Regions from separate parts of the Daquilactobacillus linshuiensis genome, predicted to be linked through region 1. Evidence: riboswitches for the same ligand, from Rfam matches in the RefSeq annotation. Region 1 holds a riboswitch; each other region holds the start of a gene.
What was found. A riboswitch is a leader RNA that binds a small molecule or an ion and turns the genes downstream of it on or off. The one in region 1 is predicted to bind thiamine pyrophosphate.
Positions count from the first base shown of each region.

Region 1 (10,574 bases):
ATTTACCAAAAGATGAAAGAGTAAATACTATTGGCAGAGTGAATGCTAGTGATATAGATTTATTAGATATTATTAAGCCATATCAAAAAATTGTATTTAAAATAGGTGATTAAAGAATGAATTTAGGCAAATTAACAACAGAAAATAGAAATAGTGAAACAACTAATTTAGATTTAATGAATGAAAAAGAAATAGTAACAGTAATGAATAAGGAGGATAAGAAAGTAGCAATTGCTATTGAAAATGAGTTATATGATATTGCAAGAGCAGTTAAAGTAGCCAAAGAATCATTACAAAATGGTGGTAGGTTAATCTATATGGGAGCTGGTACTAGTGGAAGACTTGGCGTTCTTGATGCAGCTGAATGTGTTCCAACTTTTGGAACTAGTCCAGATCTTGTTTTGGGTTTAATAGCAGGCGGGGCTAAGGCCATGACAGTCGCTGTTGAAGGTGCTGAGGATTCAAAAGAATTGGGTGCGAATGATTTAAAAAAAATAAATTTAAATGGAAAAGATACTGTTGTAGGAATTGCTGCGAGTGGAAGAACACCTTATGTTATTGGTGGATTGGAATATGCAAGTTTGGTTAAGGCAAAAACTTTATCTATATCTTGTAATAAGAATTCAGAAATAAGTAAATTAGCTCAAGTTGCAATTGAAGTTGATGTTGGTCCAGAAGTATTAACGGGTTCGACGCGCCTGAAGGCAGGGACTGCACAAAAAATGGTGTTAAACATGATTTCAACTGGTTCTATGGTTATGAATGGGAAAGCATATGAAAACTTAATGGTAGATGTATTAACAACTAATGAGAAACTAGAAGAAAGAGCCATTAGGATGATTATGACCGCGACTGATACTGATCAAAAAAATGCAACAAAAAAATTTAAAGAAGCAGATAAAAATGTTAAAGTGGCTATATTAATGATTTTGACAAATAAAACTAAAAATGAAGCTATAAGCTCTCTTAAAAAAAGTAATGGAAGAATCAGAGAATCTTTGTAAAAAAAGGATTTATAAATGGAAAATGTGCTATTAACCATAAAACAAAAATTAACAACATTATCAGAAGCTGAACAAAAAGTTGGGAATTATGTAATAAAACATTCTTCTGATATTTTAAAGATGAAGGCTAATGAATTGGCAAAACGTACAGGAGTAAGTCCAGCTACAATTGTTAGGTTTTCAAAATCAATAACGGGATCAGGGTTTCCAGAACTTAAAATATTGATATCATCAAGTTTAAATATTAAAAATGATATTATTAATGAGATTAATCCTGAAGACACTGTCAACGAACTAAAAGAAAAAATGGGTGCAAGAGTGACTCATACAATTCAACAAACCAATAAAAAAGTCAGTAATAAAAATATAACAAAAGCGTCAAAACTTATTTTTAACTACAATACGGTAGTTGCTTATGGTATAAGTGCATCAGGATTAGTAGCTCAAGATTTTACGCAAAAATTTTTAAGAATAGGTAAAAATGTATCTACAAGTTACGATACTCATGTGTTGTCCACTATTATGTCGTCAAATATAAATGATGTAATTTTAGTATTATTTTCAAATTCCGGTGAAACATTAGAGTGTAAAAATCTACTTAACTTTGCTAATAAAAAAGGTATTAAGAGTATTGTTATATCTCACTCACCACAAAGTTATATGGCAAAAAATTGTACTATATTTTTAGAACATGATGTTGGACAAGAAAAAGAGACAATGAGAACTGCTGCTACCACGTCATTACTTGCACAACTGTATATTACTGATTTAATTTATTATGACTATTTTAGATATAGCTACGATGATAATATAAAAAAAATAAAAGACTCATCACAAGCAATAAGAAATTATTTTGAAGGGAATAAATAAGTATGTTTAAATTTTTAAAAAAAGATGTGAATAATAATTTTTATTCACCAGTAGATGGAAAATTAATAAATATAAAAGATGTGAATGATCCTGTATTTAATACAAAAGCAATGGGAGAAGGGTTTGGCATTGTTCCGGATTCAGATGATATCTATAGCCCTGTATCGGGAGAAGTAACAATGATTGCAAAAAAAAGTAAACATGCAATTGGAATTAAAATGGAGAATGGTAATGAGATACTTGTACATATGGGGATAGATACAGTTAAATTGAATGGAAAACCGTTTGAGCTATTTGTAGATGTCGGTAACAAAGTTAAATATGGAGAAAAAATTGCATATATTAATAGAAATCAAGTAAATAATAATAATCTTGAAGATACTATAGTTGTGGTTATAACGGAAAATAAAAATAATTTAATTTTTGATACTATCGAAAGAAAAGTGTCAAAAGGAGACAGAATAGAATAAAAAAAGTTCGTAGAAATTTTCTACGAACTTTTTTATTAGGGAAAATATGTAATATCAATTCTTAGTGTTTAAGGGGGGAACACCGAGTGATTTACAATAAATATTGAGGAAAAAGGGGGACCTCAAATATTTATAAGCTAATTATAAACATTAGCGTAAAATAATGCAAGCGATTTACAATATAAAAAAATTGGTTTACTATATGTAAAGTGGTTGACAAATACAAAAAATGTTATACTTATTAAATATAAAAGCGATTGCATGAAATTTGGGGTATATGTTATGAGTTTGTTTATAGATGAAAGAACTATTTCAGAATTATTTCCTGATCGAAAAAATCAGTTGATTAGGGATATATTCAATAGTCAAAATATATATAAAGTAAAAGACATTACTAACGACTCAATTAGTAAAGTTATTAATGCGCGCGGTTTTGGGGATAAAAAAAGAAATGAGTTTTTACAAGAAATTAATCAATTAAAAACTAGTGCAAATATTTCGATAATATTTCCTGAAATTATATCTACGAATGAAATTATTAAAGATGCATTTTTAAATATTCCTGTGTCAAATTCTGGAATTTCAGCAATTAATGGTTTAATTTTTGAGCGTGTCAATGATGTAATAAAAAAATCGGGTTATAAGTTGACAACGACAAGACGACATAAGTTAGTAGATGAGTTTATTGATGAAGTTCATGACTTTTTAAGTTCTGATTTGAATAAAATTGAAATTACTCCTTTTTCGTTGTATAGGGCAATGGAAGCCATACAAGTTCCATACACAAGGTTTTTTTTACAAAATTATGAATTAAAATTTAAGAAATTAAGTGACATAATAAAAAAACATAAATCCAAATTAGATAAGTATCAATTGTCAATTGTCAGTCAACTTATCTATAGAACAAGACTATTAAATGAAACTAATATTGATAAGACTATTTTTAAAGATGTATCAAATCAGGATAAAAATTATAGCCACAGTATGAATATTTTGGAAGCAAGAGTACAAAATAAAGAAACACTTCAAGAAATTGGTGATAGACTCGGGGTGACTCGCGAAAGAGTTAGACAAATAGAAAAGAAAATAAGAGATAGGTTTGTAATTAGTGCTAAAGAAAATCTTTTTTTTGAAGCAATAGATTTAACATATTTTGATATAAAGATAAATACAATTTTGGTTAGTCATTTAAGTGAGTCTACACAAAAAATTCTTGATTATACACAAGATAATAATCGATATAATTCTCAGATAGGATTGTATGGAAACTTAAAAAACTTTGATTTGGATAGGCTTATTGATAAATTACTTCAATATATTGATCAAAATTTTGGGAACAAATTAAGTGAAGTATTAATAAAAATGAATTCATTTTTTGAAGAGATGGATATTAATCTATCAAATGAGGATCTAGTCGAAGTGTTTAATAAGATAGTAAAAATAACAAACAAGATAATTATAAATAATGATAATATCTACAGTAAGTTAACCAAAAAACAATTGGTATTAGTTGCTTTAGAAAAATACTTACAAAATAACGACTACTTTGAGCTAAGTCTTAAAAATTTAGATCAATTAAATAAAATAACACAACAATTATATGCAAGTGATATCTATGAAGTTTCTGAAGATAATTATCGTGCTTTGGAGTCTACATTACTTAGAATAACTGATGATAAAATTTTAATTAGAATTGGTCGTAGAAAATATAAAATTTATAATGAAGAAAATTATTCAGATGATTTTTTAAATGATGTAAAACTATTTCTTATTGAAAGATTAAACGTAGTCCCTGAAGTGTCATATAAAGTAATTTCTCAAAAATATTCAAAAGAACTTAAAGAACAAAGTATAACTGAATTTGAAATATACTATGCTTTAAAAAATAAGTTCAGTGAAATATTTGATTTTGGTAGATATAATACAATGTCTATAAGAAAAAAAAATAGTCAGAAGAAAAGCACTGAACAAGTATTACTAGATGTTTTGAATGATAATAATGGACAGCTAACAATGACCGATACTCAAGAAAAATTGGGTTGGGATGAATATACTATACGTCAAGCAGCTGCAAATAGTTACGAGATGTATATATCGGATTCAGTTATTAAAGCAATTACAAAAAAGGATACACTTAAAGTTACTAATACATGCAAAGAAATTGTAAAAAAGAATTCTGATATTATTATTGTCGCTGATGAAGTAAAAAAATATCATATTAAAAATAAAATTTTGTTAAGTAACTATATTCAAAAAAATAGTAGTTATACAGGAAATAATTTGATTCTAATAAAAAGTAGACAGGAAAATGTTAGTCCCCTTTATTTAATATTAGTAGCTATTAATGATAAATTTAAGGGTAGCTCATTTACTAAAGATGAATTAATGAATTATCTATATTACATTGGATATAAGGCAGTATCCGCTGCTTTTAACTTTGAAAAATTGCTACACGCTGAAGATATTATAGAAATTAAGGAGAATTTATATGAAGTCAATACTCTTCGTTTGTCTAGGTAATATATGCCGCTCACCTATGGCAGAAATGATAATGAGTGATCTTGTAAAAAAAAATAATTTAAATGTAAATGTTGAATCAAGAGCAACATCGACATATGAAATAGGCAATAATCCTCACAAAGGTGCAATAGCTAAATTAAAAGAAAAAAGCATTCCACTAATAAATCACAAGGCTAAACAAATAACTGACAGTGATTTTATAAAATTTGATTACATTGTTGGTATGGATAATTCTAATGTTAACAATTTAAAGAGTATGTCACCAAATAAAGAAGCACAGAATAAAATTTATATGGCAACATCAGTTCTAGAGAATCCATATGAAATTCAAGATCCTTGGTATGATGAAAATTTCGAGAGAACTTATCGACAATTAAGTGAAGTTCTTCCGTTATGGATAGAAAAAATAAAATCTGATGAATAATCATCAGATTTTTTGTTTGCAAACTAACGTAATTTAAAAAAATTAGGGTAGCCTAAAAATCCTCGCGATAACCGTTTTTAGGGACCTTTTTCTTGATTTTATAAGTTAGGCTTACTTAAAAAAAAGTTGTCAAAACTCTTTTTGTCCTTTTACAATATCTAATGGATATATGAAAGGAGAGTTATATGAGTGAAACAAAAGAAGTAGTTCATAAGCATAAATTAATTGAATATGCTAATGGACCATCACTTGAAGAGATTAATGGAACTGTGAAGGTTCCAAAGGGAAAAGGATTCTGGAAAACTTTATTTGCTTATTCAGGACCTGGTGCCTTAGTTGCAGTTGGATATATGGATCCCGGTAATTGGTCGACTTCAATTACTGGAGGACAAAATTTTCAGTACCTATTAATGTCTGTAATTCTTATGTCAAGCTTAATTGCGATGCTTTTACAATACATGGCGGCTAAGCTTGGCATTGTGAGTCAAATGGATTTAGCACAAGCAATTAGGGCTAGAACAAGTAAGTCTTTAGGAATTGTTTTATGGATTTTAACTGAGTTAGCAATTATGGCTACTGATATAGCTGAGGTAATAGGTGCGGCTATTGCATTATACTTATTATTTAATATTCCACTTCTTATTGCAGTGCTGATAACTGTATTAGATGTATTATTATTGCTATTATTAACTAAAGTAGGATTTAGAAAAATTGAAGCAATTGTTGTTGCTTTAATTATTGTAATTTTATTAGTGTTTGTGTATCAAGTTGCATTATCTAATCCTGATTGGTCAGGAGTAATAAAGGGATTAGTACCAAATGCTCAAACATTTGCAGCTACTCCACACATCGGAGGGCAGACACCACTTACTGGTGCATTAGGAATTATCGGTGCAACAGTTATGCCACATAATCTTTATTTACATTCAGCAATTTCTCAAACAAGAGAAATAGATCACGAAGATGAAGAATCAGTTGCACAAACTGTTAGATTCTCTGCTTGGGATTCAAATATTCAACTAACAGCTGCATTTTTTGTAAATGCTTTGTTACTGATTATGGGAGTTGCAGTGTTTAAAAATGGAGCAGTAAAAGATCCATCATTCTTTGGCTTGTATCATGCATTATCTGATACATCTACATTGAGTAATGAAGTATTAGCTAGTGTTGCTAGGTCAGGAGTTTTATCTGCATTGTTTGCAGTAGCACTTTTGGCTTCAGGACAAAATTCAACCATTACTGGTACATTGACTGGTCAAGTTATTATGGAAGGTTTTGTTCATATGAAAATGCCATTGTGGGCTCGTCGATTGATTACAAGATTGATATCCGTTATTCCTGTCGTTATTTGTGTAATGATGACCAGTGGAAAAAGTGCAATAGAAGAACATAGCGCATTGAATGATTTAATGAATAATTCTCAAGTTTTCTTAGCTTTTGCATTACCTTTTTCTATGCTGCCATTGTTAATGATGACAGATAGTAAGGTCGAGATGGGAGAGCGTTTCAAGAATTCTACTTGGATTAAAATACTGGGCTGGATATCGGTTATTGGATTAACATATTTGAATATGATTGGTTTACCAGGTCAAATTGAAGGATTTTATGGTGATAATGCAACACAATCTCAAATAATGACTGCAGATGTAATTGCGTATACCTTGATTGTTGCAGTGTTGGCATTATTGATTTGGACAATTATTGAATTGTACAAAGGAAATAAACGATATCAAGAGAAAATGAATATAAAATAGTGGAGGTATGGTTATGGAGATTAAAAAAATATTAGTTGGTGTTGATGATTCCTCAGATGCGCTATTAGCCTTTGACCACGCTATAAAAGAAGCTAAAGAACATAATGCAGAATTAATAATCGCATCAGTGTTAGAAAATGGAGAAATGAATATTTATCAAGTTATGGATGTTGATTACATCCATGGTGAAAGAAAAGAATTAGAAAAACATATGGAAGAATATGTCAAAAAAGCTAAAAATGCTGGCGTAAAAGACGTAAGAACAGTCATAGGAGAAGGCCAAGCTGGAGAAGTAATTGTTAAAGAAATAATACCTAAGGTACAACCTGACGTTTTAATAGTCGGTTCTTTAGCTAAAAAAGGTATAAATAAATATTTTGGTAGTCAAGCAGCATATATGGCAAAATATTCACCAATATCAGTGATGGTAATTAGATAAAAAGTATACTTTAATATTTAAAGAAAATGTCATTATAAATCCCCGTAAATCAGCGTTTAAAATTAGAGTAAAGTTAATTTGCTAATGTGTAAAAAAGGTGTTAAATTAACCATGGAAAGAGAAATAGTATCCAATCTAATACAAACAGGAGGGTGACATTATGATGTTACTTTTAGGCGCTAGCTTGTTAGTTTTGGTTGAGTATATGGTATATATTAGAAATATTAACAAGTTAAACTTTAAATTTTAATAAACGAACTGTGGCAGAAATCGTTTAGCAATTAAGCATTAAGGAAGAATAGCCTGTAATCACGAATATATGATTACAGGCTATTTTTTTAGCAAAATTTTCTGGTTTATGGAACGTGTTGAATTGAAACATCCTTACTAATTGTAGTATTTAATATTTATTTCACATTTCTTTTTTACCATTTTTCTTTTGTGTATGACATTTCCCAAAACCTATATTCCATTTGAGAACTAATAACAAAAGCATTAATCATTTTTTCTTGATCTTTAACGGAAACAGATTCATATAATCTATCTAATAAGTTGCGTTGTTTAATTATATTTTCCTTTACCTCTTTTGTTGAATAGCTGTCAATCCAGCTTTGATATATTGGAACTGGTGACATCTTGTCAGACAAGTATTCACCTATTTCTTGATATAACCATTCACAAGGTAGCATACTTGCTGATGCAATGATTGCATTACCTGTGTAAAGCTGTCTATACATGTGAGATACATAATTATAGGCAGTAGGAGTAATAGGTGTATTTTTTATTTCTTCAGAAGTAATGTTTAGCTCTTTGAAAAAAGTATTTCTTATTGCTAGTTCACCTGCACCAAGGTCTAAAGAATTCGCAATTAAGGAGTCCTTTAATTCTTTATTATCAGTTGATTGAGCTATTAGTTCATAAAGCTTATTAAAATGTTCTAAATAATAACGATCTTGTAATAAGTAGTATTTAAATATATCCATATTCAAACGTCCACTTTGTAATTCAGTGATAAATGGATGCGTAAAACTATTATGCCATGGCTCAAAAGACTTGTTATAAGCAATTTCGGTAAAATTTTTAGTCATAAAAATACCCCTTTGTCTAAAAAATCGCAAAAGGGTAGCAATAGTCAATAAACATTTTCCTTCGCCAGTTCTAACTGGAATCAGGTTCGATGGGTATAATCTCAGCCTAAGCACCCCAAATGCGATGAATTTAATTATTTTTCTTCTTTTTTGTTATCTTTAACTTTCTTTTCAGTTTCTTTTACTTTGTCCATGTTTTTTTTAACATCATCTGGTAATGAAGCAAACTTATCAAACATTTCCCCAAAGTTATTTTCTTGTTTAACTGTTAGTCCCATATTATCATCCTCTCTTTTCTTCATAATAATACTAAATTATTTTTTAAATCGCAATTCTTGAAACTATTGTAAAATAGTCTAGAATGGTTAAAGCAAATAAATGAATCTCATTTATAAAAAGAGATATTACATTTAGGAGAAATAATTTGGCAAGTGAACATTTAGAACGTAAGTTAGCATTATTACCAGATAGACCTGGATGCTACTTAATGAAGGATATTAATTCAAAAATAATATATGTTGGAAAAGCTAAAAATTTAAAAAACAGAGTTCGTTCATACTTTAAAAGTGCTCATGAAGGTAAAACAGCACGTTTGGTATCTGAAATAGTTGATTTTGAAACTATCATAACATCAACAGATAAAGAAGCATTCTTATTAGAAATTACGCTAATTCAAAAACATCAACCATACTTCAATATTAAACTAAAAAAAGGAACAGGTTATCCTTATATAAAAATTACAAAAGAACGTAATCCAACAATGATGATAACTGGTCAAGTAAAAAAAGATGGTGCTTATTATTTTGGACCTTATCCTAATGTATATGCAGCTGAAGAAACGTTGCATTTTCTTCAAAAAGTATATCCATTAAGAAGATGTCAGGGATTTATGAATAGGCCATGTCTTTATTATCATTTAGGACAATGTCTAGGTGCATGTTTTAAAGAAGTTCCTGTTGAGGTATATGATAAACAAATTGAAAAAATTGTAAGCTTTTTAAATGGAAATGTTTCATCAGTAAAAAAAGAATTAAATCAACAAATGCAAGAAGCTTCAGATAATTTGCAATTCGAAAGAGCTGCTGAAATAAGGGATCAAATTCACTATATTGAAGCTACAGTTGAAAAACAAAAGATCATTTCAAATGATAATACACCAAGAGATATTTTTAATTTTTATGTAGATAAAGGCTGGATTTCAATTCAAGTATTCTTTATTAGACAAGCTAAATTAATGAAGCGTGAAAAAAGAGTATTTCCATGTATTAATACTCCGGAAGAAGAATTACAGACTTTTATACTTCAGTTTTATAATAGAAAAAATAATATTTTGCCTAAAGAAATCCTAATACCCAAAGATATTGATTCTTCGGTAATGGAAGATATTTTACAGGTACCTTTTAGAACACCACAAAGAGGGCAAAAAAGAGATTTGTTAAACATGGCTTATGAAAATTCTAAACTAGTATTAGAAGAAAAGTTTCGACTAATGGAACTTGATAATCGTAAGACATTTGGAGCACAAGAAGAAATATTTAAATCATTGAACCTTCCATATGGACATATTATTGAGGCTTTTGACCATTCCCATATTCAAGGAACTAGTCCCGTTTCAGCAATGGTCGTATTCAAGGATGGACATCCCTACAAAACCGAGTATCGTAAATATAAAATAAAAGGCGAAGTAGAACATCAAAAAGGATCTGACGAAGCTGCAAATACTCGTGAAGTTATATATAGAAGATATTCAAGACTGATAAAAGAAGAAAAACCACTGCCTGATTTAATACTTATGGATGGTGGAATTATTGAATTACGTGCGGCAATGGACGTTTTAGAAAATGAATTAGGAATAAAAATTCCTGTAGCAGGCATGGTAAAAAATAATAAACATAATACCTCTCATTTAATAACTGGAGAAGACGGTATAGAAGTGGATCTCGATGTAAAAAGCCAAGGTTTTTATCTACTTCAAAGAATTCAAGATGAAGTGCATAGGTTTGCG
Region 1 covers NZ_CM128255.1:758,959-769,532, reverse strand. The annotation lists gene ACUV9F_RS04040 (DUF871 domain-containing protein) at 1-113, shown strand, start outside; gene murQ (N-acetylmuramic acid 6-phosphate etherase) at 117-1,004, shown strand; gene ACUV9F_RS04030 (MurR/RpiR family transcriptional regulator) at 1,020-1,874, shown strand; gene ACUV9F_RS04025 (PTS sugar transporter subunit IIA) at 1,877-2,344, shown strand; gene ACUV9F_RS04020 (sigma factor-like helix-turn-helix DNA-binding protein) at 2,627-4,864, shown strand; gene ACUV9F_RS04015 (arsenate reductase/protein-tyrosine-phosphatase family protein) at 4,896-5,288, shown strand; gene ACUV9F_RS04010 (Nramp family divalent metal transporter) at 5,474-7,042, shown strand; gene ACUV9F_RS04005 (universal stress protein) at 7,050-7,481, shown strand; gene tenA (thiaminase II) at 7,907-8,569, opposite strand; TPP riboswitch at 8,609-8,697, opposite strand; gene ACUV9F_RS03995 (SPJ_0845 family protein) at 8,704-8,871, opposite strand; gene uvrC (excinuclease ABC subunit UvrC) at 8,994-10,574, shown strand, end outside.

Region 2 (10,574 bases), 320 kb from region 1:
ATTCATTCAAATGCGTAGCAATAATTATGAAAAATAAAATTCCTGATAACGGTCCAACTAAATCCTTTCCAATATTCATACCAATTGAGAATATTTCTTTTCTATCTTTTATCTCGTTTTGATTTTGAATTTCTTTTAACGATGCAGTGATATCAATTGATTCATCAAGTATTACGCCTGAAACACTTAAAATAATCTGTGAAATAAATACATCTATGTAAGGTTGCATGCCCGCACCAGACAGTTCAAAATTTAAATCTTGAAAATTACTAATTTTTAAACAAGCTATTCCTATGACAACAGCAATAGCAATTGAAAATATTATTGCCAATAAAAGATATATACTGTCAATTTTTTTCCCAAAGAGCAATAACACTGTGCTTATTAACGTAATCAAACATACTAAAATAGTCCATAACAAAACATGAGTTGAACTATGATTAGTAATACTTATAAAGGATATATAAATAACCAAATAAAGAATAAATAATTTTAATACTTCAATAATCGAAGGAACTATACATATTAGTAGTAAAAGTAAAACTGCTAATATAAAAATAACAATATAGTCTCTTTTCACATTTTGAATTATTTTTTTATTTTTACTTAAAATCAATTCTTGACCAGGATGGACTTTATAGTCAGTCATTTCAGAATTCAAATATTGATTAATTAGATTAACTTTCCTATGATCATTATCTATTAAAAATCCCTGAATTTTTTGGGTGATTTGCTTGTTATTATCATCATTAATTCTTAACGAACTAATTTGTTCTACACTAGTAACAACCATTATGGGATTCTGATAAATCATTGCATCAAAATAAGAAATTATTGTTATAACAATAACAAAGCATATACCAATGAGTATTTTATATTTTTTCTTCATAGCTATTATTATAGTTTTATTTAACAAAGAAAAAAGAGTCTAAATTTAATTTAAACTCTTTTTATAAAAATTAATCATCATTATTTATCTTTTTAGCAACTTTATCGCCAAGATCTTCAAGTTTATCTTTTGCTTTACCTAATAAACCTTCTGCCTTACCCTTTAGTTCTTTTTTGTCGTCACCAGTTGCTTTACCAACTTCTTCGTTTATTTTTCCCTTTACTTGATCTTTTTTACTTTCTAAACTCATAATAATACCTCCTTTATATTAACTTCATGCTACCAAGTAGAAATTATAGAGACAAGAAATGAGCTTATAAAAAGTTTAAGACTTTTTAATGTTTAAATAAATTAACAAAATACTATTAATTATTCAATTAAAAAAACACCTCACAAAATACATTGTGAAGTGTTCCAAAATACTGATATATAAATATATTAACGTTTTGAGAATTGTGGAGCTTTACGAGCTTTTTTAAGACCTGGTTTTCTACGTTCTTTCATTCTTGAATCACGTGTTAAGAAACCAGCTCTTTTTAGAGCACCACGGAAGTCAGGATCTACTTCTAATAGAGCACGTGAAATACCATGTCTAATAGCTCCTGCTTGTCCTGAGAATCCACCACCATTAACGTTAACTAAAACGTCATAGCTGTCTTTTGTTTCTGTTACTTCAAGTGGTTGAACCATATCAGCAATCAAACTATCAAAAGGGATGTAATCTTTAACATCACGCTTGTTAATTGTGATTGCGCCGTTACCTGGTACTAAACGTACACGGGCAATTGAGTTCTTACGACGACCTGTTCCAGCATATACTACTTGTGCCAAAATTATTTCCTCCCTTAGATTAGTTTATTGATATCCAATACTTCTGGTTTTTGAGCTTGTTGTTCATGTTCTGAACCAGCATATACATGAAGTTTCATGTATTGTTGATGACCTAGAGAATTCTTAGGTAACATACCCTTAATTGAATTTTCAATCAATCTTGTAGGTTTTGTATCTCTTAATTCTCCAGCTGACACAGCTTTAAGACCACCTGGATAGTCACTGTGACGATAATAAATTTTATCTGTATCTTTTTTACCTGTTAATTTAATCTTTTCGGCGTTAATAACAATTACATTGTCACCTGTATCTACGTTTGGTGTAAATTGTGGTTTGTTCTTTCCGCGTAGGATTGAAGCCACTACAGTTGATAGACGTCCTAAAGCAACATCTGTTGCATCAACAACATACCATTTACGTTCAACTTCGCCTGATTTAGCAAAAGGTGTTGTACGCACAATAAATTCCTCCATATCATTCTACATGTTTGACACTCAATAAGTTTCCGGGGCTTATCGTGGGGCAAACAATACCAAAGTTCATAATACTTAAAATTATCTATAAAGTCAATATGAATCGCAATTTTTCTGGCTAAATTAGTAATAAACTTCCTTTAGATATAATCCACTTGCAGGAGCGGTTGCTCGAGCTTCTTGCCTATCCTTTAATTCATATAAACGTAAAAAATCATGAATATCTCTTCTACCATTTCCAATTTCAAGCAATGTAGCAACTAAAATTCTAACCATATTATATAAAAAACCATTGCCATAGAACTCAAAAATTAATTCATTATTTTTTTTATCAAATTCAACAGTCGCATCATATATAGTTCTAACTTTATCTTTAATCACTCCTCCACTAGCTGCAAAACTAGTAAAATCATGAGTTCCAATTACATCATCTAATGCGATTCTAATTTTTTCAATATCTATTTTGTATGGATAATGACCAGTATAGTTTCTTTTAAAAGGATTAGTATAGTGTCCTAAGTCAACCCGATACATATATCGCTTACCCTTGGTAGAAAATCTTGCATGAAAATTATCATCTATGATCTCGCAATCAGTAAATAATATATCCAATGGCATTAAACTATTTAATGCTTTTTGCATATTTAATGCTGGAATATTTCCTGGGTAATTAAAATTAATAACTTGCCCTAATGCATGTACTCCTGCATCAGTTCTTCCAGAGCCAATTACATCTATACTTTTTCCTTTTGTCATTTTTTTTAATGCTTTTTCAATAATACCTTGTACTGTTCTTAATTCATTTTGGCGTTGAAATCCATGATAATTAGTACCATCATAGCTCAACGTTAACTTATAATTACTCATTCACTACAAACCAAACCTTAAATATAAAAGTAATAGCGTTATAGCGATAAACGCTACAATCATTTTTGTGTCATTTTTTTCCCAAATAAGTTCTCTGTATCTTGTTCTATTCTCACCACCCTGATATCCTCTGGATTCCATAGCTATTGCTAAATCATAAGCAATTGAAAAACTACTTACAAAAAGTGGGATTAGTAATGGAATAAAGCTTTTAATTCTTTGCATTATTGATCCTGTACCAAAATCTACGCCACGCGCTCTTTGTGCATTCATAATTTTAGTAGTTTGATCCATTAGTTGAGGCACAAATCTTAACGCAATAGATAACATTAAAGCAACTTGAGTAACTGGAAATTTAATATACTTCAGTGGCTTCATTACCGCTTCGATTGCATCCGATAATTCAACTGGAGTAGTTGTTAACGTTAAAAGTGTTGAAAAGAAAACTATCAGTAAAAATCTCATAAATATATATGTACCATTTAATATAGATTGCCAAGATAATGAAAAAATCCACCATTGCCATAATTGCTTTTCACCCGGAGTAAAAAATACTTGCAAAAGCACAGTAAATAAAATTAGCCACATTAGTGGTCTTAATCCTTTGAAAAAGAAAGACAATTTTATTTCTGACAATTTTAAAGCAAAAAAAACAAACAAAAATAATGGCAAATATGTGTACCAGCTATTCGCTAAAAATATAATTCCAATAAAATAAAAAGTTCCAATAAACTTTGCTCGTGGATCCAAATTATGAATTATCGAATCACCAGGTATATAACGACCTACAATTAATTTATTCAAAATTAATTCCCCTTAAATATCATTACTAATTACATCAATTAAATCTGAAATCACTAACGGATTATCAGTACTATTCATCCCTTTACTCTTTAAACGATTCATAAATTCAACACTTCTTGGGAGTTCAAGATTGTTATTTTTTACCCAAATTTCGTTTTCAAAAATTTTATCTGGAGTATCATGTTTAACGATTTTTCCATGATTAAACACAATTACATCATCTGAATAATTAACGACATCTTCCATTTGATGAGTGACTAATATAATAGTCTTACCTTCTTTATGTAAATTATAAAATAAAGTCATCATTTCTAAACGTCCTTCTGGGTCTAAACCGGCTGTAGGTTCATCAAGAATTAACGTATCAGGGTTACTTGCTAATACTCCTGCAATTGCAACCCTTCTCATCTGACCCCCTGATAAATCGAAAGGAGATTTTTGAAGATATTCTTCACTTAATCCAACTTTTAATAGTGATTCTTTTGCAAGAATCTTAGCATCTTTTTCTTCTATACCAAAATTCATCGGACCAAACATGATATCCTTTTCAACGGTTTCTTCAAACAATTGACTCTCGGGAAATTGAAAAACCATACCTACTTCTTTTCTCAATGACTTTAAATCTTTATTATTTGTATCTGGCGTTATTACTTTATTTCCAACAACAATTTTTCCCTTAGTTGGTTTTAATAGAGCATTTATATGCTGTACAAAAGTAGATTTTCCGCTTCCTGTATGACCGACCAATGCAGTAAAACTATTATTTTTAATTGTTGCATTAATATCTTCTAACCCTAAATTTTCCATAGGAGTATCTGGCTGATATATATATTCTACTTGTTCAAATGATATTTCCAAATTTCATTCACCAATCTTTCTTCGTTCATCCAGTCGTTTGAAATATTAATACCTCTTGATATAAGACGCTGCTGTACTTTTTGAACAAATGGTAACTCTAGTCCTGCTTGCTTTAATAATTTTTCATCAGTAAAAATATTTTCTGGTTTATCCTGCTTTAAAATTTTTCCTTTACTTAAAACAAGAACATCATCGGCAACAGTTACTTCTTCAACATCATGTGTTATTGACAATACAGTTAAATCAAGCTCATCTTTTAATTTTTTTATGATATCAATTATCTCGTATCGTCCACTTGGGTCAAGCATACTAGTAGCTTCATCCAAAATAATTATCTTTGGTTCTAGTGCAATAATTCCAGCAATAGCAACACGCTGCTTTTGTCCACCTGAAAGACTTTGTGGATCTCTATTTGCAAAATCAGTCATTTGAACTTTGTCTAAAGCATCCATCACTTTACTTTTCATCTCTGATTGAGGAACACTTTGATTCTCTAAACCAAAGGCAACATCATCTTCTACCGTTGCACCAACAAACTGATTATCAGGATTTTGAAAAACAATTCCCATTTTAGAACGTATGTCCCAAATAGTTTCATTAGTTAATTTGATATTATCAATTTTTATAGTTCCAGAATCGGTTTGTAAAATACCATTTAATAACTTAGTCAACGTACTTTTACCACTACCATTTTGTCCAACAATAGCAGTCCATGACTTTTCTTTAATTCTTAGATTAATGTCTGACAATACATTTTCAGTGGATTCATCATATTTGTAATTTAATTTACTAATTTCAATAATTGGATTTGTCATATTTACATACCTTATTTAAAAATAAAGGCCCCTTTGTAATATTAAACAAAGAGGTCCACTAATACTTACAACTACTATCTCCCCGTTTCAGCATTAACTGTATCAGGTTCAATGGGTATAATCTCAGCAAATTGCACCCCAGATTTATTTAATTAACAATATAATAACACAATAATTTATAAGTATATAAAAAAATCATTCGATAAAATTAGTGTCTCCCGATTAGGGAAATCTTAGAGCTAGACTTGGAATATACCCAACATCATAACGCTCACTAAAATCACGAATGACTGTTTTTAAATAGATTGATGTAATAATTAAACTAGTTCAATTATTGCCATAGGTGCAGCATCTCCACGACGTGGTGCTGTCTTCATTATTCTTGTGTATCCACCTTGTCTATCTTTGTAACGAGGTGCAACATCACTGAATAGTTTTTGAAGAGCAGACTGAACAACAACTGCATCATCTTGTTCACTAATGTTAGCAACTTCATCTCTAATAAACTTTGCAGCTTGACGACGAGCTTGTAAATCACCCTTTTTACCAAGTGTAATCATTTTCTCAGCTGTACGACGAACTTCTTTAGCACGAGTTTCAGTAGTAACGATACGTTCATTAATAATCAAATCAGTAGTTAAATCACGAAGCATAGCTAATCTTTGATCTGTTGAACGTCCTAGTTTACGGTAGCCCATTTTAGTGCCCTCCTTGTCTATTAATCGTCTTGTCTAAGTGATAAACCTAGATTGTTTAACTTAACTTTGACTTCTTCTAATGACTTACGTCCTAGATTACGAACTTTCATCATATCAGGTTCACTCTTATCTGTAAGTTCTTGAACAGTATTAATACCTGCACGTTTCAAACAGTTGTATGAACGAACTGATAAATCAAGTTCTTCAATAGTCATTTCAAGTTTCTTTTCTTTTTGAGTTTCCTCTTTTTCAACCATCATTTCAGCGTTCATAGCTTCTTCAGTTAAGTTTACAAAACTATTCAAATGTTCTGTAAGAACTTTAGCTGCCAAGCTAATTGCTTCTTTGGGGTTAATTGATCCATTTGTCCAAACGTCTAAAGTTAATTTATCAAAATCACTTCTTTTACCAACACGAGCACTCTCGACCTGGTAATTAACTTTTGAAACAGGTGTAAAAATCGAATCAACGGGCAAAACACCAATTGGTGTTGCATCTGTTTTGTTTTGGTCAGCTGGTGTATATCCGCGACCAGTTTTAACTGTCATTTGCATATTAAGTTCGCCACCTTCAGCAACAGTACAGATATATTGAGTAGGATCTAGAATTTCTAAATCGTCATCTGCAACTATATCAGCAGCTGTTACTTGAGCAGGTCCCTTAACATTAATTTCAACTTTCTTTTCATCTCCGTGAAGTTTTAAAGAAAGTTTCTTAATATTCAAGATAATTTGAGTTACGTCTTCAATAACACCATCAATTGTTGAAAATTCATGAAGAACTCCATCAATTTGTACATCAGAAACTGCTGTACCAGGTAAAGAAGCAAGTAATACACGTCTTAGTGAGTTACCTAAAGTAGTACCATAACCTCTTTCAAGAGGTTCAATTACATACTTACCGTAATCATTTTTTTCTTCAACTTTTATGATACTTGGTTTTTCGAATTCAATCATTCAGTTCTGCCCCTTTCATCTATTGCGCTAGTTTCAAAGAACTTACTATACACGACGACGTTTTGGTGGACGAGAACCATTATGAGGAACTGGTGTAACATCACGAATTGCTGTAACGTCAAGACCTGTAGCTTGTAAAGAACGAATTGCTGCCTCACGTCCAGAACCTGGACCTTTAACTGCAACTTCTACGGTTTTCATACCATGTTCCATTGCTTCTTTTGCTGCTGCTTCACCAGCCATTTGTGCGGCAAAAGGAGTAGACTTACGACTTCCCTTAAAACCTAAGGCACCAGCTGATGACCAAGCAACGGCGTTACCATTAACGTCAGTAATCATTACTAGTGTATTGTTAAATGTTGAATGAATATGAGCAACGCCAGATTCAATATGTTTCTTTACACGACGTTTACGACCTTTATTGACTGCCATGAACCTACCTCCTTATTAGTCTTTCTTCTTACCTGCAATAGTAACTTTTTTACCTTTGCGAGTACGTGCATTGTTTTTTGTATTTTGTCCACGAACGGGTAATCCACGACGATGGCGAATTCCACGATATGAACCAATTTCTTGTAATCTCTTGATGTCCATACTTACTGAACGACGTAAATCACCTTCAACAGGAAATTTATCAAGTTCAGTTCTGATTTTATCCTCTTGATCTGGAGTCAAATCACGAGTTCTGATATCTTCAGAAACCCCGGCATCTTTTAAGACTTTGACTGCTGTTGAGTTACCAACACCAAAAATGTATGTAAGTGCCACGACAATTCTTTTATCACGTGGCAAATCAACACCTGCTATACGAGCCATTGAAGTATCCTCCTTCTATAATATTAACCTTGTCTTTGTTTGTGTTTTGGATCTGCTGAACAAATTACCATAACGCGACCTTTGCGTTTGATAACTTTACAGTGTTCACACATTGGTTTTACAGATGGTCTTACTTTCATATTCTGTGAACCTCCCATCATATTAAAAAACAGAAAATATTTATCTATATCTATATGTGATACGTCCCTTACTTAAATCGTACGGTGAAAGTTCTACAGTAACTTTATCACCAGGCAATATCTTAATATAGTGCATTCTAATTTTACCAGAAACATGAGCCAATACTGTGGCATCGTTTTCTAGTTTTACTTTAAACATTGCTCTAGGTAAGTTCTCTACAACAGTACCTTCGATTTCAATAACATCGTCTTTGGCCAAACTTGGACCCTCCTCGAATTTGTAAGGTTTAATACTACTACATATATCGAAAAATAATATCACGAAGCTACTAAAAAGTAAATAAATGGTAACTAAAGTCCTTTTATAACTTTTTTCACATCTTCATAAACTTCTTCAATATCTTTGTCTCCATTAATTTTATGCAAAAGATTCTTCTTTTCATAAAAATCAATTAATGGAGTATTCATTTTAATATTTACATCTAATCTATTTTTTACAGTCTCAGGTTTATCATCATCTCTTTGATAAAATTCATGTCCACCACAAATGTCACAAGTACCCTCAACTTTAGGTTGATTAAATATCTTATGATATGTGGCTCCACAATTTTTACAAATAAATCTTCCAGATAGACGTTCAACTAACTTTTCTGAAGGAACATCTATATAGATAACACCATCAATCGGCTGATTAAGATCACTTGAAATTTCATCTAAAGATTCAGCTTGAGCAATAGTTCTTGGAAAACCATCAAGCATGTAACCCGATTTTTTGACATCTTCTTTTGCTAATCTTTCTTTAACAATAGCAGAAGTAACTTCATCCGGAACTAATTCACCATTATCCATAAATGATTTAGCTTTCATTCCAATCTCAGTTTTTTCGGCCATTGCTTCTCTGAACATATCTCCAGTGGAAATATGTACAACTTTAAAATCATTAACAATTCTTTCAGCTTGAGTACCTTTACCAGCACCCGGTAAGCCCATAAGTAATAGATTCATTTTTTTCTCCCAACTTAAATTTTTATTATCTAATAAAACCTACATATTTACGTTTCATTAATAATCCCTTAAGTTGACGATCACTTTCTAAAGCAACCCCTATAACAATAAGTAAACTTGTCCCACCTAATCCAATAGATTGAGGTAATCCAAATATATTTGATGCTAATAAGGGAAGCAATGCAATTAGTCCCAAGAATAATGATCCAACTGTTGAAAGTCTCATCAAAACACCAGAAACAAACTTAATTGTTCCATTTCCAGGCCATACACCTGGAATATAGGCACCTTGTTTTTGTAAATTTTCAGCAAGTTTTTCAGGATTGACTTGAACAAATGCATAAAAGAAAGTAAATAAAATAATCAATAAGGTGTAAAGAAGTGCCCCCGTTGTAGTTTGCATGTTAAAAATGTTACTTAATACTTTGAACCAATTTTCATCACCATGACTTGCTTGAAAAGCCATCATAATAGTCTGGGGAGTAACAATAAATGAACTAGCAAAAATAACAGGAATAACACCAGCAACGTTAACTTTTAGCGGAAGAAAACTTTCGCTTCCACCACTAGTAGCACGTCTTGTATATTGGATAGGTATTTTTCTAACCGCTTGCTGTACAAAAGTAACAAAAACGGTGACTATAAGAATTACTAAAATAACTCCAACTAAAAATCCAATATTTTTAGCTAAATCACTTTTATTTGAACTAGCAATCTGATCATTAAATAACTTATAAAGGCCATTTGGCATTCTTGCAATGATACCTGCAAAGATTATCATTGAAACACCATTACCAAGACCCTTATCAGTAATTTGTTCACCTAGCCAAGTAAGCAACATTGTTCCACCAGTTAAGATGATTCCAATAATCAAAAATGTCTGAATACTTGGTTTCTTAACAAGTCCCATGCCGCTAAGTGCGTTAAATCCAGCTGTTATACCAATTGACTGAATTAATCCAAGTATGATCGTTAAGTAACGAGTAACTTGATTTAATTTTCTACGTCCAACTTCACCTTGTTTACTCCATTCAACGAATCGAGGAACAATATCCATTTGCAATAATTGAACAACAATTTGAGCAGTAATGAACGGTGAAACACCCATTGAGAATATAGAATAATTTGATAAGCCACCACCAGAAACAGTATCCAATAATGGAACTAATCCAGTAGCACTAATTTTATTCATTGCTGAAGCATTAACACCTGGCACAGCAATATATGAACCCAATCTATATATAGCCAAGATCATTAAAGTAAAGAAAATCTTTTTTCTTATTTCTTTAACTTTCAGAGCAGCTTTGATTGTTTTAAACATTAAATCACCTCGACAGAACCACCTGCAGCTTCAATTGCTTCTTTAGCAGCATTTGAGCATTTTGCAACTTTAACTGTAAGCTTAGCTTTAACCTCACCATT
Region 2 covers NZ_CM128255.1:1,080,780-1,091,353, forward strand. The annotation lists gene ACUV9F_RS05890 (YibE/F family protein) at 1-889, opposite strand, end outside; gene ACUV9F_RS05895 (CsbD family protein) at 960-1,139, opposite strand; gene rpsI (30S ribosomal protein S9) at 1,328-1,720, opposite strand; gene rplM (50S ribosomal protein L13) at 1,735-2,178, opposite strand; gene truA (tRNA pseudouridine(38-40) synthase TruA) at 2,317-3,060, opposite strand; gene ACUV9F_RS05915 (energy-coupling factor transporter transmembrane component T family protein) at 3,064-3,867, opposite strand; gene ACUV9F_RS05920 (energy-coupling factor ABC transporter ATP-binding protein) at 3,877-4,722, opposite strand; gene ACUV9F_RS05925 (energy-coupling factor ABC transporter ATP-binding protein) at 4,698-5,537, opposite strand; TPP riboswitch at 5,600-5,688, opposite strand; gene rplQ (50S ribosomal protein L17) at 5,855-6,235, opposite strand; gene ACUV9F_RS05935 (DNA-directed RNA polymerase subunit alpha) at 6,256-7,191, opposite strand; gene rpsK (30S ribosomal protein S11) at 7,237-7,623, opposite strand; gene rpsM (30S ribosomal protein S13) at 7,639-8,007, opposite strand; gene rpmJ (50S ribosomal protein L36) at 8,031-8,147, opposite strand; gene infA (translation initiation factor IF-1) at 8,188-8,406, opposite strand; gene ACUV9F_RS05960 (adenylate kinase) at 8,499-9,152, opposite strand; gene secY (preprotein translocase subunit SecY) at 9,178-10,473, opposite strand; gene rplO (50S ribosomal protein L15) at 10,473-10,574, opposite strand, start outside.
Region 2: another riboswitch for thiamine pyrophosphate. It lies ahead of ACUV9F_RS05925 (energy-coupling factor ABC transporter ATP-binding protein); the one in region 1 lies ahead of tenA (thiaminase II).

Region 3 (10,574 bases), 100 kb from region 1:
CTCATTAACAATTTTAAAAGCATCTAATTCTTGACTTTGATCCATTCGCATATCGAGCCTAGCTTCATTTTTGTAGCTGAATCCTCTTGTTGGATCATCAAACTGGGGTGAAGATACACCTAAGTCGTAAATAATTCCATCAACCTTATCGATACTAATTTCGTTTAATTTTTCAGAGATACTTTCAAAATTACTTTTAATCATTATCAATTCATTATTAGAATTTTTTGCAACATCTTCAGAAAGCTTATTACCTTCTAAAATAGCTGTATCATCACGATCAAATGCAATAACCTTACCACCATTAAGCTGACTAAGAATTTTTTTAGTATGCCCGCCTCTGCCAAATGTTGCATCAACATAAGTGCCTGTAGGAGAAGTATTTAAATATTCGACTGTTTCTTCTAATAAAACCGTTTTATGCTCAAACATTTTTACTCCTACAAATCAAAATCCATCATTTTTTCTGAAATATCATCAAAGTTTTCAGCCGCATTGTCGCTAAATTCATTCCATCTTTCCTTGTCCCAAATTTCAATTCTATTTGAAACACCAACAATCACACAATTTTTATCAAGGTCAGCATAATCCATCAATGAGGAAGAAATATTAATACGTCCTTGTTTATCAATTTCTGTTTCAGTTGCCGAAGAATAGAAAAATCTAACAAACGCACGAGCATCTTTTTTTGTTAGAGGTAATTGATCAAGTTGTTCTTCCAACTTTTTCCATTGGTCATTTGGATATCCAAACAAGCATCCATCCATACCCTTTGTTAAAACAAAATCATCTCCTAGACTTTGTCTAAATTTTGCTGGAACTATAACTCTTCCTTTAGCATCCAAAGTATGGTTGTATTCTCCCATGAACATCCAAATCACCTCCTTACTCCCCTAATAAATATAATATTACCACAACCCACCACTTCACACCACATAATTACCAAAAAAAGTATTTTTAAACAAGAATATCTATACAATCATTGATTTATCAATGTTTATATAGGTGGTTTTGTGTGGTAGATTATAAATATACATTTGAGTTTTATATTAAAATGCAGTAAAATTTCACTAAAATTAATATATAGGAAGAAAAAAATGGATAAAAAACCTAGTACACTAACAAAAATAACCAGAGTTTTCATCTGGTTAATGTTACTTTTAACAATTGTAGGAGTTGTTTTTGGTGCAGTCGCAGCATTAGTATAAGAAATTAAAAAAAAGAAGACGTGAATTTAAAATTGAACTGAACCCCAAATATTGGACGAAGTTTTAAGCTACTTTCTGGGATACAAACTTTCGGTACTCTACCGGACTTTTGTATCCCAGTTTTTGTTTTATTCTCACTTTATTATATTTCTCCATCCATGCTGCTACTTCTGAAACTAATTCTTCATAGGTATCAATCTCTTTTTGATGATATATATTAACTTTCAAAATATGAAAAAAACTCTCCATAGCTGCATTATCTAAACACGTTGCTTTTCTTGACATACTTTGAAATATTTTATTCTCTTTAAGTACTTTAACCCAACTTTTATGTTGATATTGAACCCCTTGATCTGAATGTACTGTAGTTCTGTAATCTAATCCTGCTGGTATTTTATTAATACCATCTTTTAAGGTGTTTACTGTAAATTCTACTGTCGGATGCTTACTTATATCCCAGCTCAATATTTCGTCTGAAAACAAATCATAAATACAAGTAAAATAAGCTCTTTGTTTGATACTTTCTTTTCCCCATCGTATTTCAGTGATATCTGTAGTTAATTTTTGATAAGGTCTATCAGTATTAAAACGACGATTAATTCTATTCTTAGCTATTTTACCCACTGTACCCTTGTAAGAATTATATTTCCGTGTTTTCTTGTTATAAGCTGTAGATAGTAAATTCATTTCAATCATTAATCTATAGACTTTTTTGTGATTAACTTTAAATCCTCGATTATGAAGCTCACCTGTTACTGGACGATATCCATAAGTATCATCACTTGTTTTAATATCTTTGATAGCTTCTTTTAATTCTTGATCACTATTATTGTTATCAAGCAGTCTTTTAGAGTTATATTCATAAGTACTTTTAGGCATGTCTATTACTTTAAGGATGTTCTTCAAAGAATATTTCTCTTGCCTTAGTTCATTTACTATTTGTGCTTTTTGCCATCTTGTTCCTGAACTAAGGCCTTTAGTTTTTTTAGATATTTATTTTCTATTTCCAAAAGCTCGTTTTTTTCTCTTAGTTTTTCTAATTCTGTTTTTTCTTTACCTTGTTTAGATTGTTTTTTAGAATTCATTATCTTTGTCCGCCCTTTATTACGGTACAATACTTCTATTCCTTCACAATCTAACTTATGTTGCCACTGCCAAATAGTTCCGGTATTGGATATATTAAAGTGAAGGGCTGTTTGTGGATAAGAAGCATTGTTTTGTTTCATCCATTTTAAAACATTCACTTTAAATGAGCCATCATAAGTTGAAATTGGTGATAATATATTCAACCCATCTAAACCAAACTTTTTATAACGGTCAATCCAGGTATATACTATAGAATCATTTGTTATATGATATTTCTTGATTAGATTTGAAACTCCTATTGAAGTATTGAGATATTCAGTAACAATCTTTAATTTTAATTCTTTAGAATATTTAACCATACAAAAACCCCCGATATTGGATTTGGCCCAATATCGGGGGTTCAGTTCAAATTCACATCTTCTTTTTTTTTAATTTTTTGGAATTATCAATGTTTTCATAGACCTTGATAATAATAAAAGTACAACTATTACTAATATTATATTGGCAATCGCACTTCCCCCATTAACTACTAGGGAGTATACCCATGGATTCATTCCTTTTGGAGCATATGAACCCCAATAATATCCACCCGCAATAAAATGAATAAAATATTTACTAACAATTCCTAATGATCCAAAAAGAATAGCTGATAACATAATACTTTTGTTACTTCTCAAATCACTTTGTATTTTTGTATACCCAGTTCCCGCAAGTCCTACTAAAGCAAATGCAATGAAATATTCTAAGAATCCTTGCAATGGATTAAGAACACTTCCATCTCCAATTCCTCTTAAGATAAGATCTAAAATTCCCCAAGTTAGTCCTGATAAAGTTGCTGGAACAATTCCTCTTCTAAAAGCAAAAATTATCAAAGGTACTAATCCATACGAAAATTCCACTGCGGAAATTCCTGTAGTATGTGGTAAATAGTTTAAAGCCATAGCAAATGCAGTTATAATTGCACCTTCTACTGTTACTTGTAAAGCATTTTTGTCCTTAGTTTTTTCCATAAAAAAACCCCTTTCATGATTAGTCATCACAAAAGGAGTTTCCTCCACACAAATCCCTACGCTTGTACTAACAAACAGGTTCTAAGGGTCTGACACTACATCACTCTCAGCCAAATGGCTCCCCTTTGTGAGACTATTGATTTATTACATAAAAATATAAGATAATAAGAAAAAAAAAGCAAGTCATTATACTTACTCAATATCCTCTTCGAAATTCTATTATCTTGTCCGTTACCCAAGAAATTGGTAGTAATAAAATGATGAAAGTAACCAAATTAAATATTACTGTTGGAGCAATTGTATAGGTAATAAAATCTGCAAAGCTTAAGCTTACAGTTTTAAATATTAATCCTAGTAAATAAACAATTACATGAATACCGATTAAAGACAATAAGTACAAAGACACCTCAATTATAAAATTATCTGCTAATATATCTTTCAATATATAAATAAGAGCAACAAATAATGGTAGTAAAACAACATAAATGCCAAAAATATTCATATAAAATATGTCATAAAACAATCCAAAAATAGCCGCATAAATAACTATTTCTTTAGACATAGTAAATTTAAATGCGAATATTATAAGCATCATTAACATAAACTGAGGTAACCCATTATTACTTTTGTCATTTAAAAAATCAAGATTATATTTGACTACACCATCTAAACAAAAGCCAAGTAATAAAAGTAAAAAAGGAGCAATTAATTTAAGAATTTCACTAAATCTTTTCATTAATTATCACCTACACTTCTATTAATAACAGTGACAACAGTAAATTTAGTTAAATCCGTTGCAGGCTTTACATAAATTACATTAGATAACCCATAATCATCCTTTTTAACATTAGCAACTGTTCCAATAAATAGACCCTTAGGAGTTATACCTCCTAGTCCTGAAGTAACAATTTTTTGTCCTGGCTTTACATCTTTTATAGAGTTAACTTGTCCTAATTCTAACAAGTTAGAATTGGAATCATATTTGGTAATAATTCCGTTAATATTAAGCGTATCTGATAAAACTTCAGCAGCAAATTTATTACTTGAAGAGTTTTCTGAAGAAATAAGTTCAACTTTAGAATTAGTTTTATTTACATCCGCAATTCTACCAATCAATCCTGAACCAGACATAACCGGCATGTTCTTTTTAATGCCCTGATTTGATCCTCGATTAATTACTAAATACTCTTGCCAATCACTAGGAGATCTACTAATAACAGAAGCATTAATTTTTGAATAGTCTGTTAACGTATTATAAAGCTTTAATTGCTTTTTCAAATCCTTATTTTCGTTTTTAACAGTGTCTAAACTAACTTGAGTTTGTTTATATTCCTGCAACTTAGCTTTTAATTTTTTATTTTCAGAATAAGTATTTAACAAATCAGAGGCATTTGATCCAAAATTTCTAATTGCATTAAACGGAGCTGAAACTGTTCTACTCAATAAGCCAATAGTATCATTACCAGCTTGTTGGAAAAATGGAGAATCATTTTTACCATCACGGATATTAAGTGATACTGCAATTAATCCAAAAGTCAAAATAACAGATATCATCAATATAATCAATTTTTTATTTGAGAAAAACTTATTCATTCTATACTCCTAATAATTGAAATAAAAAAGCAGGTTCTATTATAACCCGCTGCTTTTTTAGTGGCGTCTTATTACATCGATATTCTTTAATGATTCACCAGTTCCAATAGCAACACATTCAAGAGGATCTTGTGCAATAAATACAGGAACACTCGTCTCATCAGAAATCACTTCCGCTAAGTTGCCTAGTAAAGCTCCACCACCTGTTAAAACAATACCATGATCAATAATATCAGCAGCAATTTCTGGAGAAGTTTCTTCTAGTGTTTCCTTAACGGCATTAATAATTTCAGCAACATCTTCGTGAATAGCACGAGCCGCATCTACCGATGTTAATTCAATTGTTTTTGGTAATCCAGTCATTAAATCACGACCTCTGATTGAAATAGACTGTGCTTGATCAGCTCTTTCAACAGATGCTGATCCAATTTCCATTTTGATTTGTTCTGCAGTTCTTTCACCAATTAGTAAACTAAATTGTTGTCTTACATATGCAGTAATAGAATCATCAAATTTATCTCCGGCTACTCTAATTGAACGTGATGAAACAATACCACCAAGAGCAATTGTAGCAACATCAGTTGTTCCACCACCAATATCAACAACCATACTACCAGTTGGATCCATAACAGGTAGACCGGCACCAATAGCTGCAGCAAATGGTTCTTCAATAACGTAAGCTTCTTTTGCACCTGCCTGTTGAGTTGCTTCAACAACAGCACGTTTTTCAACTTCTGTCACACCACTTGGTACACAAACCATAACTAGTGGTTTGCTTGATCCAATAGTTTTCTCAAGAAAATATTTCATCATTGCTGCAGTTGTATCGTAATCAGCAATAACTCCATCTTTCATTGGGCGAATAGCAACGATGTTCCCCGGTGTTCTACCGATCATTTCACGGGCTTCAGAACCAACAGCAACAGTTTCTCCAGTAACAGTGTTTTTTGCTACAACTGATGGTTCATTCAATACAATTCCTTTGCCGTCTATATAAACTAATGTATTTGCAGTTCCTAAATCTATCCCTACGTTTCTAGTACCTATTCCAAACAAAATAATCGCTCCTTGAGTAACATAATAAGTTAGAAAGATTATATCATAAAACTGTTAAAAATTTATCAAATATTTGTCCTTCTCGGCTATTTTCCTACATTAGTGCCTCTTCTTTCAAGCTGAGATAGGAATCTTTACCAATTATTAAATGATCAAGTAACTCGCAGCCAATCAATTCACTACATTTTAATAACCTATTTGTGAATTCAATATCTTCTTTAGATACTGACAAGACACCGCTAGGATGATTATGTGCAATAATAAATTTTGAAGCTGATAGTTGCAAACATCTTCTAAATATATCTCTTGGATGAACTGTAGTTGAATTCAGTGTCCCTTTAAATACATTATCTATTTTTATAATTTGATTTTTAGTGTCTAAATAAGTGACTATAACAAGTTCTTGACTAATTCCTGTCAGTTTACTAATCAATAATTCACCAATTTTTTTACTTGAATTTATTTCTTCAAACCTAACTGTTTTACCAAACTGAACTCTTTTTCCAAGTTCTATCGCTGCTTTTAATTCAATAGCACGGCACTTTCCCAATCCTTTTATCTTTTTTAAATCTTCAATATTTGAATATTCAATATCACAAATATTTCTGTATTTATTTAATAAATTTTCAGTTATTTCTTCAACAGTTGCACTTTTATTTCCTGATCGTATAAGTAATTTTATTAATTCAAAATTTGTCAGACTTTCTACTCCAAATGCTTCCGCCATTTCTCTTACGTCTATTTTGCTCACCTCATCATCCACAATGAAATTACGCAAAATATTTTAAAACTATCGAAACAAAATGTAGCGAACCCGTAATAATTAACGTTTCATCGTTACTTGTTTTTAAAAAATTACTTATAAATGATTGCCAATTATCTGTAAATGGATAGTTCAAGTTGTTTTTTCTTATATCTTCTTTTTTTAGACTTCTATTTTCATCAAATGTAGTCAGTGTAATATCTTTTGATATTGTTTTAAACTCGTCTAATACAGAATTAAAATTTTTATCTTTCATCATAGCTACTAAGAATTTCACTTTCTTATTTTTCAATATTTTAGTTATTTCTTTTGCAGCATGAATATTGTGAGCCCCATCTAAAATTATCTCAGGATTATCATGAATTTTTTGCATTCTAGCCAGTATTTTGACTTCATTCAATGATTTATTAATCACTTTTTCATCTATTTTTTTCTTTTTAAAATCCTGATATACAATAAAAGCTGCTAAAGCGACGGCCATATTTTCAACTTGATAATCAACTACATTTTCCAAAAAAATATGTTCTAATTTATTATTTTGAAAATAAAAAGCATATCTGTCATCTTCTTTTTTTATAAGTGAAAAATCATTATTCAACTCAATGATTTTTGAATCACATTGAGATGCTTTATTTTTAAAAATCGGTAATAATTTTTTTTCAATATCCCCAAGTACAACATAACTATTCTTTTTTATAATTCCAGATTTTTCGATTGCTATGTCTTTTAAAGTAGGACCAATAAGGTTTTGATGATCTAAACCGACATTATTAATAATTGATATAGTAGAATCTATTACATTAGTTTTATCGTGTGTTCCACCTATTCCCACTTCAATTACTGCTATGTCGACTTTTTTTTGACTAAAATACAAAAAGCCTAAAATCGTAACAAATTCAAACTCAACTAGTTGTACGTTACCTAAAACTGAATTAATTTTATTTGTTAAGCTTATCAACTCATCATCACTTATAAACTCATTATTAATTTGAATTCTTTCGTTAAACTTAACAATATATGGAGATGTAAACATTCCAACTTTGTAGCCAGAATTTATTAACATTTGATTGATGTAATGGGCTACTGATCCTTTACCATTTGTTCCTGTAATATGAATTGTTTCGTAATTAGTTTGAGGATTTTTTAATCTTTTTAATATTATATTCATATTAGTAAAATCTGCGGTTTTATGAAACTTAGGTAATCCGTGTATATATTTAATTACTTCATCTATATTATTCATACTTTTATTTATACTCAAAAGTAAGTCCTATTACAAATAAAAAAGCAGACTATGTCTGCTTTTTTATTATTTAACAACAATATTTACCAATTTATTTGGAATTACGATAACTTTTACAACGTCTTTTCCATCTATAAATTTCTTTACATTTTCTTCATTTAACGCTAGTTCTTGAGCAATATCATTTGGTGTTTCAACTGGTAGTTCAATCTTTCCACGAAGTTTTCCATTAACTTGGACAATGATTTCAACTTGATCATCAACTAATGCACTTTCGCTATATGTAGGCCATTTAGCATAAGTTAGTGAATCTTCATTTCCCATTTTGTTCCATATTTCTTCCATCATATGTGGAGCAATGGGAGCTAATAGTTTTACAAATCCTTGTGCATATTCGCTTGGAATTTCTTTCACCTTATTAGCAGCATTTACAAACACCATCATTTGTGAAATAGCAGTATTGAAATGCAATTCTTCATAGTCTTCTGTCACTTTTTTAACTGTTTCATTATAGACCTTATCTAAAGATCCGTCATTATTATCAACGATGGTATCCTTTAATGTATCTTCATCATCGTCATTGATAAATAATCTCCAAACTCTTTCTAAAAATCTATGTGATCCAGCTAAACCTTCTTCACTCCAAGAAATAGAGGCATCTAAGGGTCCCATGAACATTTCATACAATCTTAAAGTGTCAGCACCATATTCTTCTACAACATCATCAGGATTTACAACATTACCCTTTGATTTTGACATTTTTTCATGATTATCACCAAGAATCATTCCTTGATTATATAGCTTTTGAAATGGCTCTTTTGTTGGTACAATCCCTAAATCATACAATACTTTGTGCCAAAATCTTGCATACAATAGATGTAATACAGCATGCTCTGCGCCACCAATGTACATATCTATTGGTAACCAATTTTTTAGTTTTTCTTTATCGGCTATTTCTTCAGAATTATGAGGATCAATATATCTTAGGTAGTACCAAGAACTTCCTGCCCATTGAGGCATTGTATTTGTTTCACGACGACCTTTTCTTCCATTTTCATCAGTTACATTTAGCCAATCAGTCAAATTAGCAAGTGGACTTTCACCTGTTCCTGAAGGTTTGATATCAGTTTCTTTAGGTAAAACCAATGGCAATTCATCTTCTGGCACCAAGGTTGTTTCACCATCCTCCCAATGTATTACAGGAATTGGTTCTCCCCAGTATCTTTGACGAGAAAATAACCAGTCACGTAAACGATAGTTTACTTTTTTCTTTCCAATTTTCTTTTCTTCTAATAGATTAATCATTTTATCAATTGCAGATTGTTTATCCATTCCATCCAGAAAATCTGAATTAATATGAATTCCATCACCTGTATAAGCTTCATTGTCAACATTTCCACCATCTATTACTTGCTTAATTGGCAGATCAAATTTTTTTGCGAATTCGTAGTCTCTTTCATCATGAGCAGGAACAGCCATAATTGCGCCTGTACCATAAGTTACTAAAACATAGTCAGATATCCATATAGGCATCTTTTCTTTTGTTATTGGATTAATCGCATAAGCACCTGTGAAGACTCCAGTTTTATCATGACTCAAATCTGTTCGATCTAAATCTGATTTATGAGATGTTTCTTCAATATATTTTTTAACTGACAATTCTTGATCAGCTGTGGTTATTTTATCAACCAACTCATGTTCAGGTGCCATTACTATATATGTTGCACCAAAAATAGTATCTGCCCTTGTTGTAAAAACATCAAAATCTTCTTTAATTCCATCAACTGCAAATGTAACTTCAGCTCCTACAGAACGACCAATCCAATTTCTTTGCATATCTTTAATATTTTCTGGCCAATCAACAAGATCTAAATCATCAATCAATCTATCCGCATATGCCGTTATTTTTAACATCCATTGACGCATCGGCTTTCTAATAACTGGATATCCACCACGTTCTGTTTTACCATCAATTACTTCCTCATTAGCTACAACTGTACCTAAATCCGGACTCCAGTTAACTGGAACTTCAGCTTCATAAGCTAGACCTTTTTTATAAAGTTGCTCAAATATCCATTGTGTCCATTTGTAATAATTGGGGTCTGTAGTATTAATTTCTCTATCCCAATCATAAGAAAATCCAAGTGAATTTATTTGACGTTTAAACGTAGAAATATTTTTTTCTGTAAAATCTGCAGGATTATTACCTGTATCTAAAGCATATTGTTCAGCAGGTAATCCAAAAGCATCCCATCCCATTGGATGAAGAACATTATATCCTTGCATTCTTTTCATTCTCGACAAAATATCTGTAGCGGTATAGCCTTCAGGATGACCAACATGTAATCCTTGTCCAGAAGGATAAGGAAACATGTCCAATGCATAATAATTTTTCTTGTCTGTATCTTCAGTAGTTTTAAAAGATTTATTTTTTGCCCAATATTCTTGCCATTTTTTTTCGACAGTATTGTGATTATAAGTCATATAAGTTCTCCTCTTAAATTAACAACAAAATAAAAAGCCACCCCATAATTAACATAGGGCGACTTTATCGCGGTACCACCTAAATTCTATTCAAAATGAATAGCACTCTAATTGGCAGTAATAACCGCCTT
Region 3 covers NZ_CM128255.1:860,804-871,377, forward strand. The annotation lists gene rsmH (16S rRNA (cytosine(1402)-N(4))-methyltransferase RsmH) at 1-432, opposite strand, end outside; gene mraZ (division/cell wall cluster transcriptional repressor MraZ) at 441-872, opposite strand; gene ACUV9F_RS04480 (DUF4044 domain-containing protein) at 1,098-1,208, shown strand; one part of gene ACUV9F_RS04485 (IS3 family transposase) at 1,272-2,182, opposite strand; one part of gene ACUV9F_RS04485 (IS3 family transposase) at 2,182-2,653, opposite strand; gene thiT (energy-coupled thiamine transporter ThiT) at 2,723-3,304, opposite strand; TPP riboswitch at 3,340-3,439, opposite strand; gene mreD (rod shape-determining protein MreD) at 3,501-4,040, opposite strand; gene mreC (rod shape-determining protein MreC) at 4,040-4,897, opposite strand; gene ACUV9F_RS04505 (rod shape-determining protein) at 4,955-5,953, opposite strand; gene radC (RadC family protein) at 6,048-6,704, opposite strand; gene ACUV9F_RS04515 (bifunctional folylpolyglutamate synthase/dihydrofolate synthase) at 6,724-7,959, opposite strand; gene leuS (leucine--tRNA ligase) at 8,026-10,443, opposite strand.
Region 3: another riboswitch for thiamine pyrophosphate. It lies ahead of thiT (energy-coupled thiamine transporter ThiT); the one in region 1 lies ahead of tenA (thiaminase II).